2 linked regions of the Amorphoplanes digitatis genome follow. The protein of the gene in region 1 binds, or shares a complex with, the protein of each later gene. Links are inferred from orthologs where the notes say so. Each region holds a gene or a part of one and is shown on either strand. Other genes may lie near its edges.

What was found.
Region 2: the proteins of nusB (region 1) and rpsJ are in contact, whole or in part, in a solved structure (PDB 3D3B), measured with the Escherichia coli proteins. The link is inferred for Amorphoplanes digitatis from one-to-one orthologs.

Annotation. Positions count from the first base shown.
Region 1 is NZ_JACHNH010000001.1:2,007,093-2,016,747, forward strand. The notes cover bases 1-2,754. They hold nusB (transcription antitermination factor NusB), read left to right. Parts: upstream 1-1,049; coding sequence 1,050-1,460; downstream 1,461-2,754. Other genes in these bases: aroQ (type II 3-dehydroquinate dehydratase), read left to right, coding at 1-393; efp (elongation factor P), read left to right, coding at 469-1,026; bldD (transcriptional regulator BldD), read right to left, coding at 1,710-2,198; pyrR (bifunctional pyr operon transcriptional regulator/uracil phosphoribosyltransferase PyrR), read left to right, coding at 2,488-2,754. In the rest of the region: more of pyrR, read left to right, coding at 2,755-3,075; BJ971_RS09125 (aspartate carbamoyltransferase catalytic subunit), read left to right, coding at 3,072-3,995; BJ971_RS09130 (dihydroorotase), read left to right, coding at 3,992-5,257; carA (glutamine-hydrolyzing carbamoyl-phosphate synthase small subunit), read left to right, coding at 5,254-6,363; carB (carbamoyl-phosphate synthase large subunit), read left to right, coding at 6,363-9,655. UniProt on the Escherichia coli protein: Part of the processive rRNA transcription and antitermination complex (rrnTAC). The complex forms an RNA-chaperone ring around the RNA exit tunnel of RNA polymerase (RNAP).
Region 2 is NZ_JACHNH010000001.1:8,020,861-8,030,596, forward strand. Bases 6,236-9,070 are described here. They hold rpsJ (30S ribosomal protein S10), read right to left. Parts: upstream 7,890-9,070; coding sequence 7,581-7,889; downstream 6,236-7,580. Other genes in these bases: rplW (50S ribosomal protein L23), read right to left, coding at 6,236-6,272; rplD (50S ribosomal protein L4), read right to left, coding at 6,269-6,919; rplC (50S ribosomal protein L3), read right to left, coding at 6,916-7,569; tuf (elongation factor Tu), read right to left, coding at 8,243-9,070. Also shown: rplF (50S ribosomal protein L6), read right to left, coding at 1-449; rpsH (30S ribosomal protein S8), read right to left, coding at 463-870; BJ971_RS35415 (type Z 30S ribosomal protein S14), read right to left, coding at 941-1,126; rplE (50S ribosomal protein L5), read right to left, coding at 1,129-1,698; rplX (50S ribosomal protein L24), read right to left, coding at 1,698-2,018; rplN (50S ribosomal protein L14), read right to left, coding at 2,015-2,383; rpsQ (30S ribosomal protein S17), read right to left, coding at 2,529-2,804; rpmC (50S ribosomal protein L29), read right to left, coding at 2,801-3,037; rplP (50S ribosomal protein L16), read right to left, coding at 3,037-3,462; rpsC (30S ribosomal protein S3), read right to left, coding at 3,466-4,320; rplV (50S ribosomal protein L22), read right to left, coding at 4,320-4,784; rpsS (30S ribosomal protein S19), read right to left, coding at 4,822-5,103; rplB (50S ribosomal protein L2), read right to left, coding at 5,117-5,956; more of rplW, read right to left, coding at 5,970-6,235; more of tuf, read right to left, coding at 9,071-9,436; fusA (elongation factor G), read right to left, coding at 9,556-9,736. UniProt on the Escherichia coli protein: Involved in the binding of tRNA to the ribosomes. Part of the processive rRNA transcription and antitermination complex (rrnTAC). The complex forms an RNA-chaperone ring around the RNA exit tunnel of RNA polymerase (RNAP).

The sequences.
Region 1 (9,655 bases):
CGGCTCGGCACCCGCCAGGTCGACGTATACGGCGTCACCTCGTACGCGGATCTGGTGGCGACCTGCGAGGTGGAGGGCAAGTCGCTCGGCCTCGACGTCGAGGTCCGGCAGACCGACGCCGAGCACGAGATGCTGGCCTGGCTGCACGCCGCCGCCGACGAGCAGGCACCGGTGGTGCTCAACCCGGGCGCCTGGTCCCACTACTCGTACGCGGTCCGGGACGCCTGCGCGATCCTGCGCGCGCCCCTGGTCGAGGTGCACATCTCCAACATCCACGCCCGCGAGGAGTTCCGGCACCACTCGGTGATCTCGGCGGTGGCGACGGGCGTCATCGCCGGCCTCGGGGTGGACGGCTACCGGCTGGCGCTGCGGCACATCGCGGGACGTGCTTGACCCGATTCGCCGGTTCATGACCCACGCCGGTAAACTCGCTCGGTCACCTTCACGCTCTTTAGACCAAGGCAGGACATGGCTTCCACCAACGACCTGAAGAACGGCCTGGTGCTCAACCTCGAGGGCGACCTGTGGGCCGTCGTCGAGTTCCAGCACGTCAAGCCGGGCAAGGGTGGGGCGTTCGTGCGCACCACGCTCAAGAACGTCCTTTCCGGCAAGGTCGTGGACAAGACGTTCAACGCCGGCACCAAGGTCGAGACCGCGACCGTGGACAAGCGCACCATGCAGTACCTCTACCAGGACGGCGACGACTTCGTCTTCATGGACCTGGACACCTTCGAGCAGATCCACGTGCCCGGCGGCACCGTCGGCGAGAACGCCAACTACCTGCTCCCCGAGGCCGAGGCCACGGTGGCGACGCACGAGGGCGTTCCGCTCTACATCGAGCTGCCGACCAGCGTCTTCCTCGAGGTGACCTACACCGAGCCGGGCCTGCAGGGCGACCGCTCCACCGGCGGCACCAAGCCGGCAACGGTCGAGACCGGCGCGACGGTCAACGTCCCGCTCTTCATCACCACCGGCGAGAAGATCAAGGTCGACACCCGCGACGGCCGTTACCTCGGCCGTAGCTGATGGCGGAGGGCCCCAAAACCCAGATGCCGGCGCGCCGCAAGGCGCGCAAACGGGCGCTGGACGTCCTCTACGAGGCGGACCTCCGTGACCTGCCGCCGGTCCAGGTCCTGACGACCTACCTGGACCGCATCGCCAAGCCCCGCCCGGACCACCTGGACTACACGGTCAGCCTGGTCGAGGGCGTGGCGAAGAACCTCGACCGCATCGACGAGCTGATCGCGAGCTACGCGGAGGGCTGGACCATCGACCGCATGCCGGTCGTGGACCGGAACCTGGCGCGGATCGCGGTCTACGAACTGCTCTACGTCGGCGAGATCGACGACCCCGTCGCGATCTCCGAGGCGGTCGAGTTGGCGAAGCAGATGTCCACGGACGACAGTCCGCGATTCCTGAATGGCATCCTGGGCAGAATCGCGGAATTCGCCACGCGATAGGCCCTTCCGCCGATCCTGCGGAATTGCCGGCCCGGTCGGGCCGGTCCCCGCGGGTCCCGCCGAGTGCGGGGTTCGCGGGGCGGTGACTGTGCGTTGACCTCGCGCTTTGTAGTCGTCGCGGTCCCGCGGGAGTGTTGCGCTTCGTAGTTGACCGGGCCGCCGGGCGGCGCAATCCGATCATTCTCGGGCCGCGCCCCGACGGGCACAAAAAAGGGGGCCTGGCGGGGCCCCCTTTTCGCTATCGCGTGATCAGGATGCGAAGAACGCCCGCGGGTCGGCGACGAGCACGCCCTGCTCGGTCAGGCGCTCGATGAGGCCGGACGGCGAGATGTCGTACACGATGGCGAGGGCGCGCAGGTCATCCGCGCGGATCGACAGCACGCGACCGTTGTAGTCACCGCGCTGCTGCTGTATGGCCCGGGCGTAGCGCGCGACGTAGGCCAGGTCCTCACCGGCGGCGTCGTACAGCTTCTCCAGGTCCAGGACGATCTTGTTGGTGGCCTCGAGCCGGACACCGCTGCCGTCAGGCAGCAACTCCGAAACGGGGACCCGGTAGAAGTCCGCCAGTTCGGCGAGGCGGGAAACGGTGACGGCGCGATCGCCACGCTCGTACGAGCCCACCACGACGGCCTTCCACCGGCCGTTCGACTTCTCTTCCACACCCTGCAGGGAAAGGCCCTGCTGCTGGCGGATGGAGCGCAGGCGGGCGCCCAACGACTTGGCGTACTCAGACGGCATTCGGACACTCCCAGTACTGTGCTGGCCCGGAGGGTTCTTCCTCGGATCGCTACGCTGCGTGACGGTACGGAGTTTGCGACCCCTGGTCAAGTGTCGGTTACCGATGAGTCGCCGAGCCGGTGCGCGAGTTGTCCGTATTCGACCCGTCTGGTCCGAGGGTTGGCCACGTCACCATGGTCATCCGAACTCGCACTGATAACGTTGCGTCAGCCATCGGGCCGTCCCTGCCGGGGCGCCCGACCGACATCCTTTAACGACCCGTCCTGTGAGGCGGGGAAGGAGGTCCGCCGTGGCACATCCACGCGCCGACACCGCGGCCCAGCAGGGCGCCGCGAAGATCATCATTTCCGGGTCGGACCTGCAACGGGTCGTCGACCGGATCGCGCACCAGATTCTCGAGAAGACCTCCGGCGCGACCGGCACGGTACTTCTCGGCATACCGACCCGCGGCGTGCCGCTGGCCCGCCGCCTGGCCGCCCGGATACACGCCTTCGAGGGCATCGACGTGCCGGTCGGCTCCCTCGACATCACGCTCTACCGCGACGACCTGCGGCTGCACGCCACCCGCGCGCTCGGCAAGACCGAGATACCGGGCGGCGGCCTGGACGGCCGCCGGGTGATCCTGGTCGACGACGTGCTCTTCTCCGGCCGTACGGTGCGGGCCGCCCTCGACGCGCTCGGCGACGTCGGCCGGCCCAGCTCCGTGCAGCTCGCCGTGCTCGTCGACCGCGGCCACCGGGAGCTGCCGATCCGCGCCGACTACGTCGGCAAGAACATTCCGACCGCGCTGACCGAGAGCGTGCGCGTCTCGCTCTCCGAGACCGACGAGGGCGTTGACGAGGTCAAGCTCTTCTCCGGATCCGAGGTTTCCCGATGATCAAGCATCTGCGCTCGGCCGCCGACCTCGACGCCGAGACCGCCACCCTGATCCTCGACACCGCCGGCGAGATGGCCGCCCTGGCCGGCCGCGAGGTCAAGAAGCTGCCGACCCTGCGCGGCCGCACCGTCGTCAACCTCTTCTACGAGGACTCCACGCGTACCCGGATCTCCTTCGAGGCCGCGGCCAAGCGCCTCTCCGCGGACGTCATCAACTTCTCCGCCAAGGGTTCGAGCGTCTCCAAGGGCGAGAGCCTCAAGGACACCGCGCTGACCCTCCAGGCGATGGGCGCCGACGCGGTCGTCATCCGGCACCCGGCCAGCGGCGCGCCGCACCGGCTGGCCTCCTGGGTGGACGGCTCGGTGATCAACGCCGGCGACGGCACGCACGAGCACCCGACGCAGGCGCTGCTGGACGCGTACACGATGCGGTCGCGGCTCGGCACGCTCGCGGGACTCAACGTCGCCATCGTCGGCGACGTGCTGCACAGCCGGGTGGCCCGCTCCAACGTCCTGCTGCTCACCACGCTGGGCGCCAGCATCACCCTGGTCGGGCCGCCGACGCTGATCCCGGTGGACATCGCCGCGGCGCTGTCGCCCGCGACGAAGGTGTCGTACGACCTCGACAGCGTCCTGCCCGGCGCGGACGTCGTGATGATGCTGCGGGTGCAGACCGAGCGGATGCAGGACTCCTTCTTCCCCTCCGCCCGGGAGTACTCGCGCCGCTACGGGCTCGACGTCGCACGCATGCGCAAGCTGCCGGAGCATGCCATCGTCATGCATCCCGGCCCGATGAACCGGGGCATGGAGATCGCACCCGAGGTGGCGGACTCGACCCGCTCCACGATCGTCGAACAGGTCGCCAACGGCGTCAGCGCCCGGATGGCGGTTCTCTACCTGCTACTCGGAGGCAAGGCATGACCGCGTACCTGATCAAGGGTGTCCGTCTTCTCGGCGGTGACCCGGCCGATCTGCTGATCGCCGACGGGGTGATCGCCGAGGGGCCCGCCGACGGCGCCGAGGTGATCGACGCCGAGGGCCTCGTCGCGCTCCCCGGCCTCGTCGACCTGCACACCCACCTGCGCGAGCCCGGCCGCGAGGACGCCGAGACCGTCGAGACCGGCTCGCGCGCCGCCGCGCTCGGCGGCTACACGGCGGTCTTCGCGATGGCCAACACGTCGCCCGTCGCCGACACCGCCGGCGTGGTCGAGCAGGTCTGGCGCCTCGGCCGCGAGGCCGGCCTGGTCGACGTGCAGCCGATCGGCGCCGTCACCGTCGGGCTGGCCGGCAAGCAGCTCGCCGAGCTCGGCGCGATGGCCACCTCGGCGGCGAACGTGCGTATCTTCTCCGACGACGGGTTCTGCGTCGCCGACCCGCGCCTGATGCGCCGCGCCCTGGAGTACGTCAAGGCGTTCGACGGCATCATCGCCCAGCACGCCGAGGAGCCGCGGCTCACCGAGGGCGCGCAGATGCACGAGGGCGAGGTCTCCACCCGGCTCGGCCTGACCGGCTGGCCCGCGGTCGCCGAGGAGGCGATCATCGCCCGCGACGTGCTCCTGGCGGAGCACGTCGGCAGCCGCCTGCACGTCTGCCACGTCTCCACCGCCGGCTCGGTCGAGGTGCTGCGCCAGGCCAAGGCCCGCGGCGTACGGGTGACGGCCGAGGTCACGCCGCACCACCTGCTGCTCACCGACGAGCTGGCCGCCAGCTACGACCCGGTCTACAAGGTCAACCCGCCGCTGCGCACCGCCTCCGACGTGCGGGCGCTGCGCCAGGCGCTGGTCGACGGCGTGATCGACATCGTGGCCACCGACCACGCGCCGCACGCCGTCGAGGACAAGGAGTGCGAGTGGGCCTACGCCCGCCCGGGCATGGTCGGCCTGGAGACGGCCCTGCCCGTCGTGCTCTCCGTGCTGGGTGAGCAGTGGGACCTCATCGCCGAGCGGATGTCCCGCGCACCGGCCCGCATCGCCGGGCTGGCCGGGCACGGCACCGATCTCACGGTCGGCTCGCCGGCCAACCTGACGCTGGTGGACCCGTCCGCCCGGCGGGTCGTCGACCCGTCCGGCCTGGCGAGCCGCAGCCGCAACACACCGTACGCGGGCACCACCCTGCCGGGTCGCATCGTCGCGACCTTCCTCCGGGGAGAGCCGACAGTCCTCGACGGGAAGGCCGTCAAGTGAAACCAGCGATTCTTGTGCTCGAAGACGGGCGCACATTCCGTGGCACCTCCTACGGCGCGGAGGGGGAGACCTTCGGTGAGGCGGTCTTCACCACCGGCATGACCGGCTATCAGGAGACGCTGACCGACCCGTCGTACCACCGGCAGGTCGTGGTGCAGACCGCGCCGCAGATCGGCAACACCGGCGTCAACGCCGAGGACGACGAGTCCGACCGCATCTGGGTCGCCGGCTACGTGGTCCGCGACCCGGCCCGGCGGCCCTCGAACTGGCGCGCGACCGGCGACCTCGGCGAGCGGCTGGCGGCCGAGGGTGTCGTCGGGATCAGCGGCATCGACACCCGAGCGCTGACCCGGCACCTGCGCGAGCGCGGCGCGATGCGGGTCGGCGTCTCGACGGTCGACCTCGACCCGGCCTCGCTCACGGCGCGCGTGCTGACCCAGCCGCAGATGGCCGGCGCCGACCTCTCCGCCGAGGTGACCACGGCGCGGCGCTACACCGTCGAGGCGGTCGGCGAGCGGCGCTACACCGTCGCCGCCCTTGACCTGGGCATCAAGCGCAACGTCTCGCGGCGCCTCGCCGAGCGCGGCGTCACCACGCACGTCTTCCCGGCGTCGTCCACCATCGAGGACCTGCTCGCGGTCGAGCCCGACGCGGTGTTCCTGTCGCCCGGCCCGGGCGACCCGGCGACCGCCGACGGGCCGGTCGCCCTCGCCCGGGAGGTGCTGCGCCGCCGGATGCCGCTGTTCGGCATCTGCTTCGGCAGCCAGATCCTGGGCCGGGCGCTCGGCTTCGGCACCTACAAGCTGGGGTACGGCCACCGCGGCATCAACCAGCCGGTGCTCGACCGGACCACCGGCAAGGTCGAGGTGACCTCGCACAACCACGGCTTCGCGGTCGACGCGCCGCTCGACACGATCATCGACACGGAGTTCGGCCGGGTCGAGGTCTCGCACGTCTGCCTCAACGACAACGTGGTCGAAGGGCTGCGGGCACTGGATGTGCCCGCGTTCACGGTCCAGTACCACCCCGAGGCGGCCGCGGGCCCGCATGACGCGGACTACCTGTTCGACCGCTTCGTGGAGCTTGTCGAGAGGGTGGATGCCTGATGCCGAAGCGCACTGATCTCCAGCATGTGATGGTGATCGGCTCCGGCCCGATCGTCATCGGCCAGGCCTGCGAGTTCGACTACTCCGGCACCCAGGCGTGCCGGGTGCTGCGCGCCGAGGGGCTGCGCGTCTCGCTCGTCAACTCCAACCCGGCGACGATCATGACCGACCCGGAGTTCGCCGACGCGACCTACGTCGAGCCGATCACCCCGGAGTTCGTCGAGCTGGTCATCGCCCGGGAACGCCCCGACGCGATCCTGGCGACCCTCGGCGGGCAGACCGCGCTGAACACGGCGGTCGCCCTGCACGAGAACGGCGTCCTGGACAAGTACGGCGTCGAGCTGATCGGCGCCAACATCGACGCCATCCGCAAGGGCGAGGACCGCCAGCTCTTCAAGGACATCGTCGCCCGGGCCGGCGGCGAGACGCCGCGCTCGCGGGTCTGCCACTCGATGGACGACGTGCACGCGACCGTCGCCGAGCTCGGCCTGCCGGTCGTCATCCGCCCGTCGTTCACCATGGGCGGCCTCGGCTCCGGTATGGCGCACAACACCGAGGACCTGGAGCGCATCGCCGGCTCCGGCCTGGCCGCCTCGCCGGTGCACGAGGTGCTCATCGAGGAGAGCGTGCTCGGCTGGAAGGAGTACGAGCTCGAGCTGATGCGCGACAAGCACGACAACGTCGTGGTCGTCTGCTCGATCGAGAACGTCGACCCGATGGGCGTGCACACCGGCGACAGCGTCACCGTCGCGCCCGCGATGACCCTGACCGACCGCGAGTACCAGAGGCTGCGCGACCTCGGCATCGCCGTGCTGCGCGAGGTCGGCGTCGACACCGGCGGCTGCAACATCCAGTTCGCGATCAACCCGCGCGACGGCCGGCTGGTCGTCATCGAGATGAACCCGCGGGTGTCGCGCTCCTCGGCGCTGGCGTCGAAGGCCACCGGCTTCCCGATCGCGAAGATCGCCGCGAAGCTCGCCATCGGTTACACCCTGGACGAGATCCCGAACGACATCACGCTCAAGACGCCTGCCGCGTTCGAGCCGGCGCTGGACTACGTGGTCGTGAAGATCCCGCGGTTCGCGTTCGAGAAGTTCCCCGGCGCCGACCCCGAGCTGACCACCACGATGAAGTCGGTCGGCGAGGCGATGAGCCTGGGCCGCAACTTCGCCGAGGCGCTCAACAAGGCGATGCGCTCGATGGAGACCAAGGCGGCCGGGTTCTGGACGTCGCCGACGTTCGACAGCGCGGACGAGGCGCTCGAGGCGATGCGCATCCCGCACGACGGGCGGCTGTACACCGTCGAGGCGGCGCTGCGCCTCGGCGCGAGCGTCGAGCAGGTGCACGAGGCCAGCGGCGGCATCGACCCGTGGTTCCTGGACGAGATCGCGGCGCTGGTCGAGCTGCGCGAGCGGATCCTGGACGCGCCGGTGCTCGACGAGGCGCTGCTGCGGCTCGCCAAGCGCTCCGGGCTCTCCGACCGCCAGCTCGCGGCGCTGCGCCCCGAGCTGGCCGGCGAGGACGGCGTGCGGACCCTGCGGCACCGCCTCGGCGTGCGGCCGGTCTACAAGACCGTCGACACCTGCGCGGCCGAGTTCGCCGCGAACACGCCGTACCACTACTCCACGTACGACGAGGAGACCGAGGTCGCGGCCTCGGACCGGCCCAAGGTGCTGATCCTGGGCTCCGGCCCGAACCGGATCGGCCAGGGCATCGAGTTCGACTACTCGTGCGTGCACGCGGTCATGGCGCTGCGCGAGGTCGACTTCGAGACCGTCATGGTCAACTGCAACCCCGAGACGGTCTCCACCGACTACGACACCGCCGACCGGCTCTACTTCGAGCCGCTCACCTTCGAGGACGTCCTCGAGGTGTTCCACGCCGAGGACTCGTCCGGCAAGGCCGCCGGCGGCCCGGGCGTGGTCGGCGTCATCGTCCAGCTCGGCGGCCAGACCCCGCTCGGGCTGGCCAAGCGGCTCAAGGCCGCCGGCGTGCCGATCGTCGGCACCTCGCCGGAGTCGATCGACCTGGCCGAGGACCGCGGCGCGTTCGGCTCGGTGCTGGCCAAGGCCGGCCTGCGCGCGCCCGCGCACGGCACGGCAACCTCGTTCGAGGAGGCCAAGGCCATCGCCGACGAGATCGGGTACCCGGTGCTGGTCCGGCCCTCCTACGTGCTCGGCGGCCGGGGCATGGAGATCGTGTACGACGAGCCGACGCTCGCCGACTACATCGCCCGGGCCACCGAGATCTCGCCGGACCACCCGGTGCTCGTCGACTGCTTCCTGGACGACGCGATCGAGATCGACGTCGACGCGCTCTGCGACGCCACCGGCGAGGTCTACCTCGGCGGCGTGATGGAGCACATCGAGGAGGCCGGCATCCACTCCGGCGACTCGTCCTGCTCGCTGCCGCCGGTCACCCTCGCGGGCTCGCACCTGGCCGAGGTGCGCCGCTACACCGAGGCGATCGCCCGCGGCGTCGGCGTCCGCGGCCTGCTCAACGTCCAGTACGCGCTCAAGGACGACTCCCTGTACGTCCTGGAGGCCAACCCGCGGGCGTCGCGGACCGTGCCGTTCGTCTCCAAGGCCACGGCGGTCCCGCTGGCCAAGGCGGCCGCCCGGATCATGCTCGGCGCCACCATCGCGGAGCTGCGCGCCGAGGGCATGCTGCTGCGCAGCCGCGACGGCGGCGAGACACCGGCGAACGCGCCGATCGCGGTCAAGGAGGCGGTGCTGCCGTTCAAGCGGTTCCGCACCCCGGCCGGCAAGGGCGTCGACAGCCTGCTCGGCCCCGAGATGAAGTCGACGGGCGAGGTCATGGGCATCGACCCGGCCTTCGGCCCGGCGTTCGCCAAGTCGCAGGCGGCCGCGTACGGCTCGCTGCCGACCAGCGGCAAGATCTTCGTCTCGGTGGCCAACCGCGACAAGCGCTCGATGATCTTCCCGGTCAAGCGCCTCGCCGACCTGGGCTTCACGATCGTCACCACCGCCGGCACCGGCGAGGTGCTGCGCCGGCACGGCATCGAGTGCGAGATCGTCCCCAAGCACTTCGAGAGCCCGGGCCGCAACGCGGTGGCGCTCATCGGCACCGGCGAGATCGCCCTGATCATCAACACGCCGCAGGGCTCGGGCGCGAGCGCCCGCTCCGACGGGTACGAGATCCGCAGCGCCGCCGTCATCCACGACATCCCGAGCATCACCACGGTGCCGGGCGCGGCCGCGGCGGTGATGGGCATCGAGGCACTGATGCGCGGCGACATGACGGTCCGCCCGCTCCAGGAGCTGCACGCGAT
Region 2 (9,736 bases), 6.0 Mb from region 1 along the record:
CGGATGTTCGCGGCAACCTCGCCGACGAGCTGCTTGTCGATGCCGGCCACGGTGAACTGGGTCGGCTTCTCGACGGAGAAGCTGATGCCGTTCGGAGCGACCACGTTGACCGGGTGCGAGAAGCCGAGCGCGAACTCGAGGTCCTTGCCCTTCGCGGTCACGCGGTAACCCGTGCCGTTGATCTCCAGGGTCTTCTTGTAGCCCTCGGTGACGCCGATGATCATGTTGGCGACCAGGGTACGAGAGAGACCGTGCAGCTCCTTGGCGCGGCGCTCGTCGTTGGGGCGGTTCACCGACAGCTCACCGTTCTCGGCCTTCTCGACCTTGATCGGCTCGGCAACGATGTGCTGCAGTTCGCCCTTGGGGCCCTTGACCTTGATGGTCTGGCCCGTGATGGTGACGTCGACGCCGGCCGGTACCGGGATCGACTTACGTCCGATTCGCGACATGTCAGAGTCTCCGTTACCAAACGAAGGCGAGGATTTCCCCGCCAACGCTCCGCTTGCGGGCCTGCCGGTCGGTCAGCAGCCCCTGGGACGTCGAAACGATCGCGACACCCAGGCCACCGAGCACCCGCGGGAGCTCGTCGGACTTGGCGTACACCCGGAGACCGGGCTTGGACACGCGCTTGATGCCGGCGAGGCTGCGCTCGCGGTTCTGGCCGTACTTGAGCTCTACGACCAGCCGCTTGCCGACTTCGCCTTCAGCCGGGTCCTCAGCCGTCCAGGACGCGATGTAGCCCTCTGCCTTGAGGACCTCGGCGATGTTCGCCTTGATCTTCGAGAAGGGCATGGTCACCTTGTCGTGGTACGCCTGGTTGGCGTTACGCAGACGCGTGAGCATGTCTGCGATCGGGTCCGTCATCGTCATGGGTATTCGTCAACCTTTCTCGCCGGGGTTCCCAGGCATTCCGGGCCTACGGCGAAGCGGTATTGCTTGGTTACCAGGAAGCCTTCGACACGCCGGGCAGCTCACCGCGGTGGGCCATGTCCCGGACACACACCCGGCACAGACCGAACTTGCGGTAGACCGAGTGCGGACGTCCGCATTTCTGGCAGCGGGTGTACGCACGCACGGCGAACTTCGGCTTCGCGGCCGCCTTGATGATCAGCGCCTTCTTAGCCATGCTCAGTTCTCCTTGAACGGGAAGCCCAGGAGCTTGAGCAGCTGCCGGCCTTCCTCGTCGGTCGTGGCGGTGGTGACCACCGTGATGTCCATGCCCCGGGTCCGATCGATCCGGTCCTGGTCGATCTCGTGGAACACCGACTGCTCGGTCAGACCGAACGTGTAGTTGCCGTGGCCGTCGAGCTTGCGCCCGTCCAGACCGCGGAAGTCACGGATACGCGGCAGCGCGATCGACAGCAGCCGGTCCAGGAACTCCCACATCCGGTCGTTGCGAAGGGTGACCTTCGCGCCGATCGGCATGCCCTCGCGCAGCTTGAACTGCGCGATCGACTTGGTCGCACGCCGCACCAGCGGCTTCTGACCGGTGATGGTGGTCAGGTCCCGCACGGCGCCGTCGATCAGCTTGGCGTCGCGGGCAGCCTCGCCGACACCCATGTTCACGACGACCTTCACCAGGCCCGGGATCTGCATGGGGTTGCCGTACTTGTACTGCTCCTGAAGGGCGGCGATGACCTCGCCACGGTACTTCTGCTTCAGGCGGGGCAGCGTCTTGGTCTCAGTAGCGGCAGTCATCACAGGTCCTTACCGGTGCTACGCGCGATGCGAACCTTCTGGCCGCCTTCGTCGGTGCGGTACCCGACGCGGGTCGGGTTGCCCTCGGAGTCCACGATCTGCACGTTCGAGATGTGAACCGGGGCTTCCTGCGTGACGATGCCGCCGGTCTTGGAACCGCGCTGGGTCGTGCGGATGCGTTCGTGCTTCTTGATGCGGTTGACGCCCTCGACCAGGACCTTGTCCTGCCGCGGGAAGGCCGCGATGACCTTACCCTTGGCGCCCTTGTCCTTGCCGGCGATGACGACGACCGTGTCGCCCTTCTTGATCTTCACGGTCAGAGCACCTCCGGCGCCAGGCTGATGATCTTCATGAACCGCTTGTCGCGCAGCTCGCGGCCGACCGGGCCGAAGATGCGCGTACCGCGGGGGTCGCCACCGTCCTTGATGATGACGGCGGCGTTCTCGTCGAAGCGGATGTACGAGCCGTCGGGACGGCGGCGCTCCTTGGCGGTGCGAACGATGACCGCCTTGACGACGTCACCCTTCTTCACACCGGCACCCGGAATGGCGTCCTTGACCGTCGCCACGATGACGTCACCGATGCTCGCGTAACGGCGACCGGAGCCGCCCAGAACGCGGATGCACAGAATCTCCCGGGCACCCGTGTTGTCGGCGACGCGCAGTCGCGACTCCTGCTGGATCACGTCTGTCTCCTATGTCTGCCAGTTCTCCGGCAACGAGCCGAAGCTTGGCGGAACTCTGCTCCGCCGTTAGTCCGTTTCCAGGGCTGCGGCGGGGCGGTTGGACGGGCCGCCGGGCCGGCCGGGTAACCCGGCCGGCCCAGCAAACTCACTTGGCCTTTTCGAGGATCTCCACGACCCGCCACCGCTTGGTGGCGGACAGCGGGCGGGTCTCCATCAGCGAGACCCGGTCGCCAACGCCGCAGGCGTTCTGCTCGTCGTGCACCTGAAGCTTGCGGGTGCGCCGCAGAACCTTGCCGTACAGCGCATGCTTGACGCGGTCCTCGACCTCGACGATGACGGTCTTGTCCATCTTGTCGCTGACCACGAGGCCCTCGCGCACCTTGCGCTGGCTCCGCGGCTCAGCAGCTGCGTTCTCGCTCATGCTGTAGTCACCTCAGTCGGCGCGGCCGAGAGCCCCAGCTCACGCTCACGCATGATCGTGTAGATCTTCGCGATGTCCTTGCGGACGACCTGCAGACGACGGTGGTTGTCGAGCTGACCGGTCGCACCCTGGACGCGGAGATTGAACAGCTCCGCCTTGGACTCCTTGAGTCGCGTGACGAGCTCCTCTTCCGGGAGTTCACGCAGCTCGGAGGCCTTAACGCCCGCTGCCATCAGCTTTCACCCACTTCGCGCGTCACGATGCGGCACTTCATCGGGAGCTTGTGGATCGCGCGACGCATCGCTTCGCGCGCGATCGTCTCGTTCGGGAAGGACATCTCGAAGAGAATGCGTCCCGGCTTGACGTTCGCCACCCACCACTCCGGCGAGCCCTTGCCGGAACCCATGCGGGTCTCGGCGGGCTTCTTGGTCAGCGCCTGGTCCGGGAAGATCGAGATCCAGACCTTACCGCCACGCTTGATGTGGCGCGTCATGGCGATACGGGCCGACTCGATCTGCCGGTTGGTCACATACGCCGGCTCCAGGGCCTGGATACCGAACTCACCGAAGACCACCCGGTTGCCGCCCTTGGACGCGCCGTGGCGGTCCGGGTGGTGCGGCTTGCGGAAGCCCTTCGGGGGCTTACGCGGCATCAGCATGTGTCAGCCCTCCTGCTGCGTTTCGGCCGCGGCCGGAGCAACGGCGGTGTCGGTCGTGGGCGCGGCCTCCGCCGAGGCGGGGGTCACAGCCGCGGCCTGGGCGGCACGGCCGGCCTCGGTGCCACCCGCGGTCGTACCGGACGAACCGGAACGGCCACGGCGCGGACGCTCGGGGCGGTCGGCACGGTCACGGCGCGGACGCGCGGGCGCCTCGGGGGCGACCTCGCGACCCGGCACGGCGTCGCCCTTGTAGATCCAGACCTTCACACCGATGCGGCCGAAGGTCGTACGGGCCTCGAAGAAGCCGTACTCGATGTTGGCGCGCAGCGTGTGCAGCGGAACGCGACCCTCACGGTAGAACTCCGTGCGGCTCATCTCCGCGCCGCCGAGGCGGCCGGAGACCTGCACGCGGATGCCCTTGCAGACCGGGTTCTTCATCGCGGACTGCATCGCCTTGCGCATCGCCCGGCGGAAGCTGACCCGGCTGGACAGCTGCTCGGCGACGCCCTGCGCCACGAGCTGTGCGTCCGACTCCGGGCTCTTCACCTCGAGGATGTTGAGCTGCACCTGCTTGCCGGTGAGCTTCTCGAGCTCGCCGCGGATCCGGTCGGCCTCCGCACCCTTACGGCCGATGACGATGCCCGGCCGGGCGGTGTGGATGTCCACGCGGACCCGGTCACGGGTGCGCTCGATGTCGACCTTGGAGATGCCGGCGCGCTCGAGGCCCTTGGACATCATGCGGCGGATCTTGACGTCCTCGCCGATGTAGTCCTTGTAGAGCTTGTCCGCGAACCAGCGGCTCCGCCAGTCGGTGGAGATGCCGAGACGGAACCCGGTGGGGTGAACTTTCTGACCCATTACTCGGCACCCTCCGTGCTCTGCTGGGATTCGGCGGCGGGCGCCGCCTTCTTCGCAGGCGCGGCCTTCTTCGCGGCGGCCTTGCGGGCCGGAGTGGCCACCTGGACCGCCTCCACTGCCACGGTGATGTGGCAGGTGCGCTTGCGGATCCGGTACGCCCGGCCCTGCGCACGCGGCCGGAACCGCTTCAGCGTCGGACCCTCGTCGACGAACGCCTCGCTGACGAGGAGAGCGTCCGGGTCGAGCCGCTCGTTGTTCTCCGCGTTCGCAATCGCGCTCGCGAGCACCTTGTAGACCTGCTCACTCGCGGCCTGCGGTGCGAACTGCAGAACCGTGAGAGCCTCCTTCGCGGGCAGACCGCGGACGAGGTTGATCACACGGCGCGCCTTGTTCGGCGAGATGCGCACGTGGCGCGCAACCGCCCGTGCGCCCGGAAGCGCCGGAGCGTCGCCCTTGACTGGCATCGCTGTAACCCCTCTTGTTTCTTAATCCGTGGACTGCTTAGCGACGACGGCTCTTGCGGTCGTCCTTCTCGTGACCCTTGAACGTGCGGGTCAGAGCGAACTCGCCGAGCTTGTGCCCGACCATGGCCTCGGTGATGAACACCGGGACGTGCTTGCGCCCGTCGTGCACGGCGATCGTGTGCCCGAGCATGTCGGGAATGATCGTCGAGCGTCGCGACCAGGTCTTGATGACGTTCTTCGAGTTCTTCTCGTTCTGGACTTCCACCTTCTTGATGAGGTGGTCGTCGACGAACGGGCCCTTCTTCAGGCTGCGAGGCATCTTTTAACTCCCGTTACCCGCGCTTGCGGGTGGCGTAGCGGCGGCGAACGATCATGCGGTCGCTCTCCTGGCCCTTGCGGCGGGTACGGCCCTCCGGCTTACCGGCGGGGTTGACCGGGTGGCGACCACCTGAGGTCTTACCCTCACCACCACCGTGCGGGTGGTCGACCGGGTTCATGGCGACACCACGGACGGTCGGGCGCTTGCCCTTCCATCGCATGCGGCCGGCCTTGCCCCAGTTGATGTTCGACTGCTCGGCGTTGCCGATCTCGCCGACCGTCGCGCGGCAGCGGATGTCGACGCGGCGAATCTCACCGGAGGGCATACGCAGCGTGGCGTACACACCCTCACGGCCGAGCAGCTGGATGCCAACGCCGGCCGAACGGGCCAGCTTGGCGCCACCGCCGGGACGAAGCTCCACACCGTGGACCGTCGTACCGACCGGGATGTTGCGCAGGGGCAGGTTGTTGCCCGGCTTGATGTCCGCGCCGACACCCGACTCGACCCGGTCGCCCTGCTTGAGGTCCTTCGGCGCGAGGATGTAGCGCTTCTCGCCGTCGGCGTAGTGCAGCAGTGCGATGCGGGACGTGCGGTTGGGGTCGTACTCGATGTGAGCGACCTTGGCCGGCACGCCGTCCTTGTCGTTGCGCTTGAAGTCGATCAGCCGGTACTGCCGCTTGTGACCGCCGCCCTGGTGCCGCGTGGTGATGCGACCGTGGACGTTGCGGCCACCCTTCTTGGGCAGCGGGGCCAGCAGAGACTTCTCCGGCGTCGACCGGGTGATCTCGGCGAAGTCGGCGACGCTGGAGCCACGACGGCCCGGCGTGGTCGGCTTGTACTTACGGATAGCCATGATTTACAACCCCTTAGCTGACCGGGCCGCCGAAGGCCTCGATACGGTCACCGTCAGCCAGCTTCACCATCGCGCGCTTGGTCGCCTTGCGCTGACCGAACCCGGTCTTGGTGCGCTTGCGCTTGCCCTCGCGGTTCGCGGTGTTCACCGTCAGCACGCGGACGTCGAAGATCTGCTGGATCGCGATCTTGATCTGAGTCTTGTTGGCGTCCGGGTGAACCAGGAACGTGTACCAGTTCTGGTCGAGAACGCTGTAGCTCTTCTCGGAGACCACGGGCGCGACGATGATGTCGCGCGGGTCGGCGATCGTGCTCACTTGTCCCCCTCCTCGGCGGCTTCGGCCGGAACGCCCAGGAACTCGTCGAGGGCTTCCTTGGTGAAGACGACCTCGTCGGCGACCAGGACGTCGTACGTGTTGAGCTGGCCGGCCTCGATGAGGTGGACGGTCGGCTCGTTCCGCAGCGAGATCCAGTTCAGCTCGTCGTGGCTGCTCAGGACGACCAGAACCTTGTTCGATTCGGTCGCCTTGCGCAGCGTGGCGATCGCGGCCTTCGTCGACGGCTTCTCGCCGGCGATGAAGCCCTCGACCACGTGCACCAGGCCGTCGCGTGCCCGGTCAGAGAGGGCGCCACGCAGGGCGGCGGCCTTCATCTTCTTCGGGGTCCGCTGGCTGTAGTCGCGCGGCACGGGTCCGTGCACGACGCCACCGCCGGTGAACTGCGGCGCGCGGATCGAGCCCTGACGGGCGCGACCGGTGCCCTTCTGCTTGTAAGGCTTCTTGCCGCCGCCGGCGACCTCGCCACGGGTCTTCGCCTTGTGCGTACCCTGACGGGCCGCAGCGAGCTGCGCCACGACGACCTGGTGCATCAGCGGGATGTTCGCCTGCACGTCGAAGATGTCGCCGGGCAGCTCGACCGAGCCGGCCTTCGTGCCCTCGGTGTTGATCACGTCAACCGAGCTCACTTGGCACCACCCTTCTTCTTCGCCGCCGTACGGACGAGGATCAGCGCGCCCTTGGGGCCGGGAACGGCACCCTTGACGAGCAGCAGGTTGTTCTCCACGTCGACCGCCTGCACCGTGAGGTTCTGCACGGTGAAGCGCTTGTTGCCCATGCGACCGGCCATCCGGGTACCCCGGAAGACGCGGCCGGGCGTCGCGCAGGCGCCGATGGAGCCGGGCGAACGGTGCTTACGCTCCACACCGTGGCTCGACTTGAGGCCGTGGAAACCGTGCCGCTTCATGACACCGGCGTAGCCCTTGCCCTTGGTCTTACCGGTGACGTCGATCGGCGTACCGACCGCGAACGCCTCAACGGTGACCTCCTGGCCGAGCTCGTACTCGGTGGCGTCGCTGGTGCGCAGCTCCACGATGTGGCGCCGCGGCGACACACCCGCCTTCGCGTAGTGGCCGCCCTCCGGCTTGTTGACCTTCCGCGGGTCGATGGCGCCGTACGCCAACTGAACCGCGGTATAGCCGTCAGTCTCGGGGGTGCGGACCTGGGTCACGACGCACGGGCCGGCCTGCACCACGGTTACCGGGACGACCTTGTTGTTGTCCCAGACCTGGGTCATGCCGAGCTTGGCGCCCAGGATGCCCTTCACTTGCCTGTCCATTGTCCGGATCCCTACAGCTTGATCTCGATGTCGACGCCAGCCGGAAGGTCGAGGCGCATCAGCGAGTCGACCGTCTTCGGAGTCGGGTCGATGATGTCGATCAGACGCTTGTGCGTGCGCATCTCGAAGTGCTCGCGCGAGTCCTTGTACTTGTGCGGCGAACGGATCACGCAGAAACGGTTGATCTCCGTGGGCAGCGGCACCGGGCCAGCAACCTGCGCACCGGTACGCGTAACCGTCTCGACGATCTTGCGCGCCGAGGAGTCGACGACCTCGTGGTCATAGGCCTTGAGCCGGATGCGGATCTTCTGTCCCGCCATGGTGGCTTCTGTTTCCTTCTCTCGATGCCGCTACGTGCGAAAGCTGTGGCCCTCGCATGCCCGCAGGACCGTTGGTCCTGCGATGTCCGACCCCCGCGGTCGGGCGTGTCGCGCTGGTGAACCAGGCTCCGCCCCAAGAATCTGGAGCGATCATGCCCGCAAGGAATTCTCCAGGGAGTCTTCCTTGATCCGTCGGGATCGGGGATGCCGGCGGCTACGAACAACCACGCCGGACACCCGGCGAGGGTGGCTGACCGCCCTCTCTCGAAAGCGAGAGCAGCCAACCACCCTGCGCGGACGCAACCTGACTAGTATGCCGCATCGATCGCGGCATTGCTAATCGGGGTGCTTACTCAGACGTTGATCTTCGTGACCGTGCCGGCGCCGACGGTGCGGCCACCCTCACGGATCGCGAACTTCAGGCCCTGCTCCATGGCGATCGGCTGGATCAGCTTGACCGACATGCTGGTGGAGTCGCCCGGCATGACCATCTCGGTGCCCTCGGGCAGCGTGACGACGCCGGTGACGTCCGTGGTGCGGAAGTAGAACTGCGGGCGGTAGTTCTGGAAGAACGGGGTGTGCCGGCCGCCCTCTTCCTTCGAGAGGATGTAGACCTGGCCCTCGAACTCCGTGTGCGGGGTGCTGGTGCCGGGCTTCACGACGACCATGCCGCGCTCGACGTCCTCGCGCTTGATGCCACGCAGCAGCAGACCGACGTTCTCGCCCGCGCGGGCCTCGTCGAGCAGCTTGCGGAACATCTCGATGCCGGTGCAAACGGTCTTGGTCGACTTCTCGCGGATACCCACGATCTCGACCTCCTCGTTCGGCTTGAGGATGCCGCGCTCGGCGCGACCCGTGACAACGGTGCCGCGGCCGGTGATCGTGAACACGTCCTCGATCGGCATGAGGAACGGCTTCTCGGTCTCACGCTCGGGCTGCGGAATCGCGGTGTCGACCGCGTTCATCAGCTCCATGAGCTTGCCGCTCCACTCCTCGTCGCCCTCGAGCGCCTTGAGTGCCGAGACGCGCACGACCGGCAGGTCGTCGCCCGGGAACTCGTAGGTGCTGAGCAGCTCGCGGACCTCGAGCTCGACGAGCTCCAGGAGCTCCTCGTCCTCGACCATGTCGCTCTTGTTCAGGGCGACAACGATGTACGGAACGCCGACCTGGCGGGCCAGGAGCACGTGCTCCTTGGTCTGCGGCATCGGGCCGTCGGTCGCGGCGACCACCAGGATCGCGCCGTCCATCTGGGCGGCACCGGTGATCATGTTCTTGATGTAGTCGGCGTGGCCGGGGCAGTCCACGTGCGCGTAGTGCCGCGACGCGGTCTGGTACTCGACGTGCGCGATCGAGATCGTGATGCCGCGGGCCTTCTCCTCCGGCGCCTTGTCGATCTCGTCGAACGGCGTGTAGGGGTTCAGGTCCGGGTACTGGTCGTGCAGGACCTTCGTGATTGCCGCAGTCAGCGTCGTCTTACCGTGGTCGATGTGACCAATGGTGCCGATGTTGACGTGCGGCTTAGTCCGCTCGAACTTCGCCTTCGCCACTGGTGTCCTCCTGTGGACTGTGTCTTTTCTTCTCGCCCGGCACGCCGATAAGGCGCTCAGGACTCTGTCGACTGCTCGTGCACGTGCGGTCCTCGACGGACCGCACGTGCCTCAACGCGTCAGGCGCCGGTGGCCTTAGCGATGATCTCCTTCGCGACGCTCTGAGGAACCTCGGCGTAGGAGTCGAACTGCATGCTGTAGCTCGCCCGGCCCTGAGTCTTCGACCGCAGGTCGCCGACGTAGCCGAACATCTCCGAGAGCGGCACCAGTGCCTTGATGACGCGAGCGCCGTGACGCTCC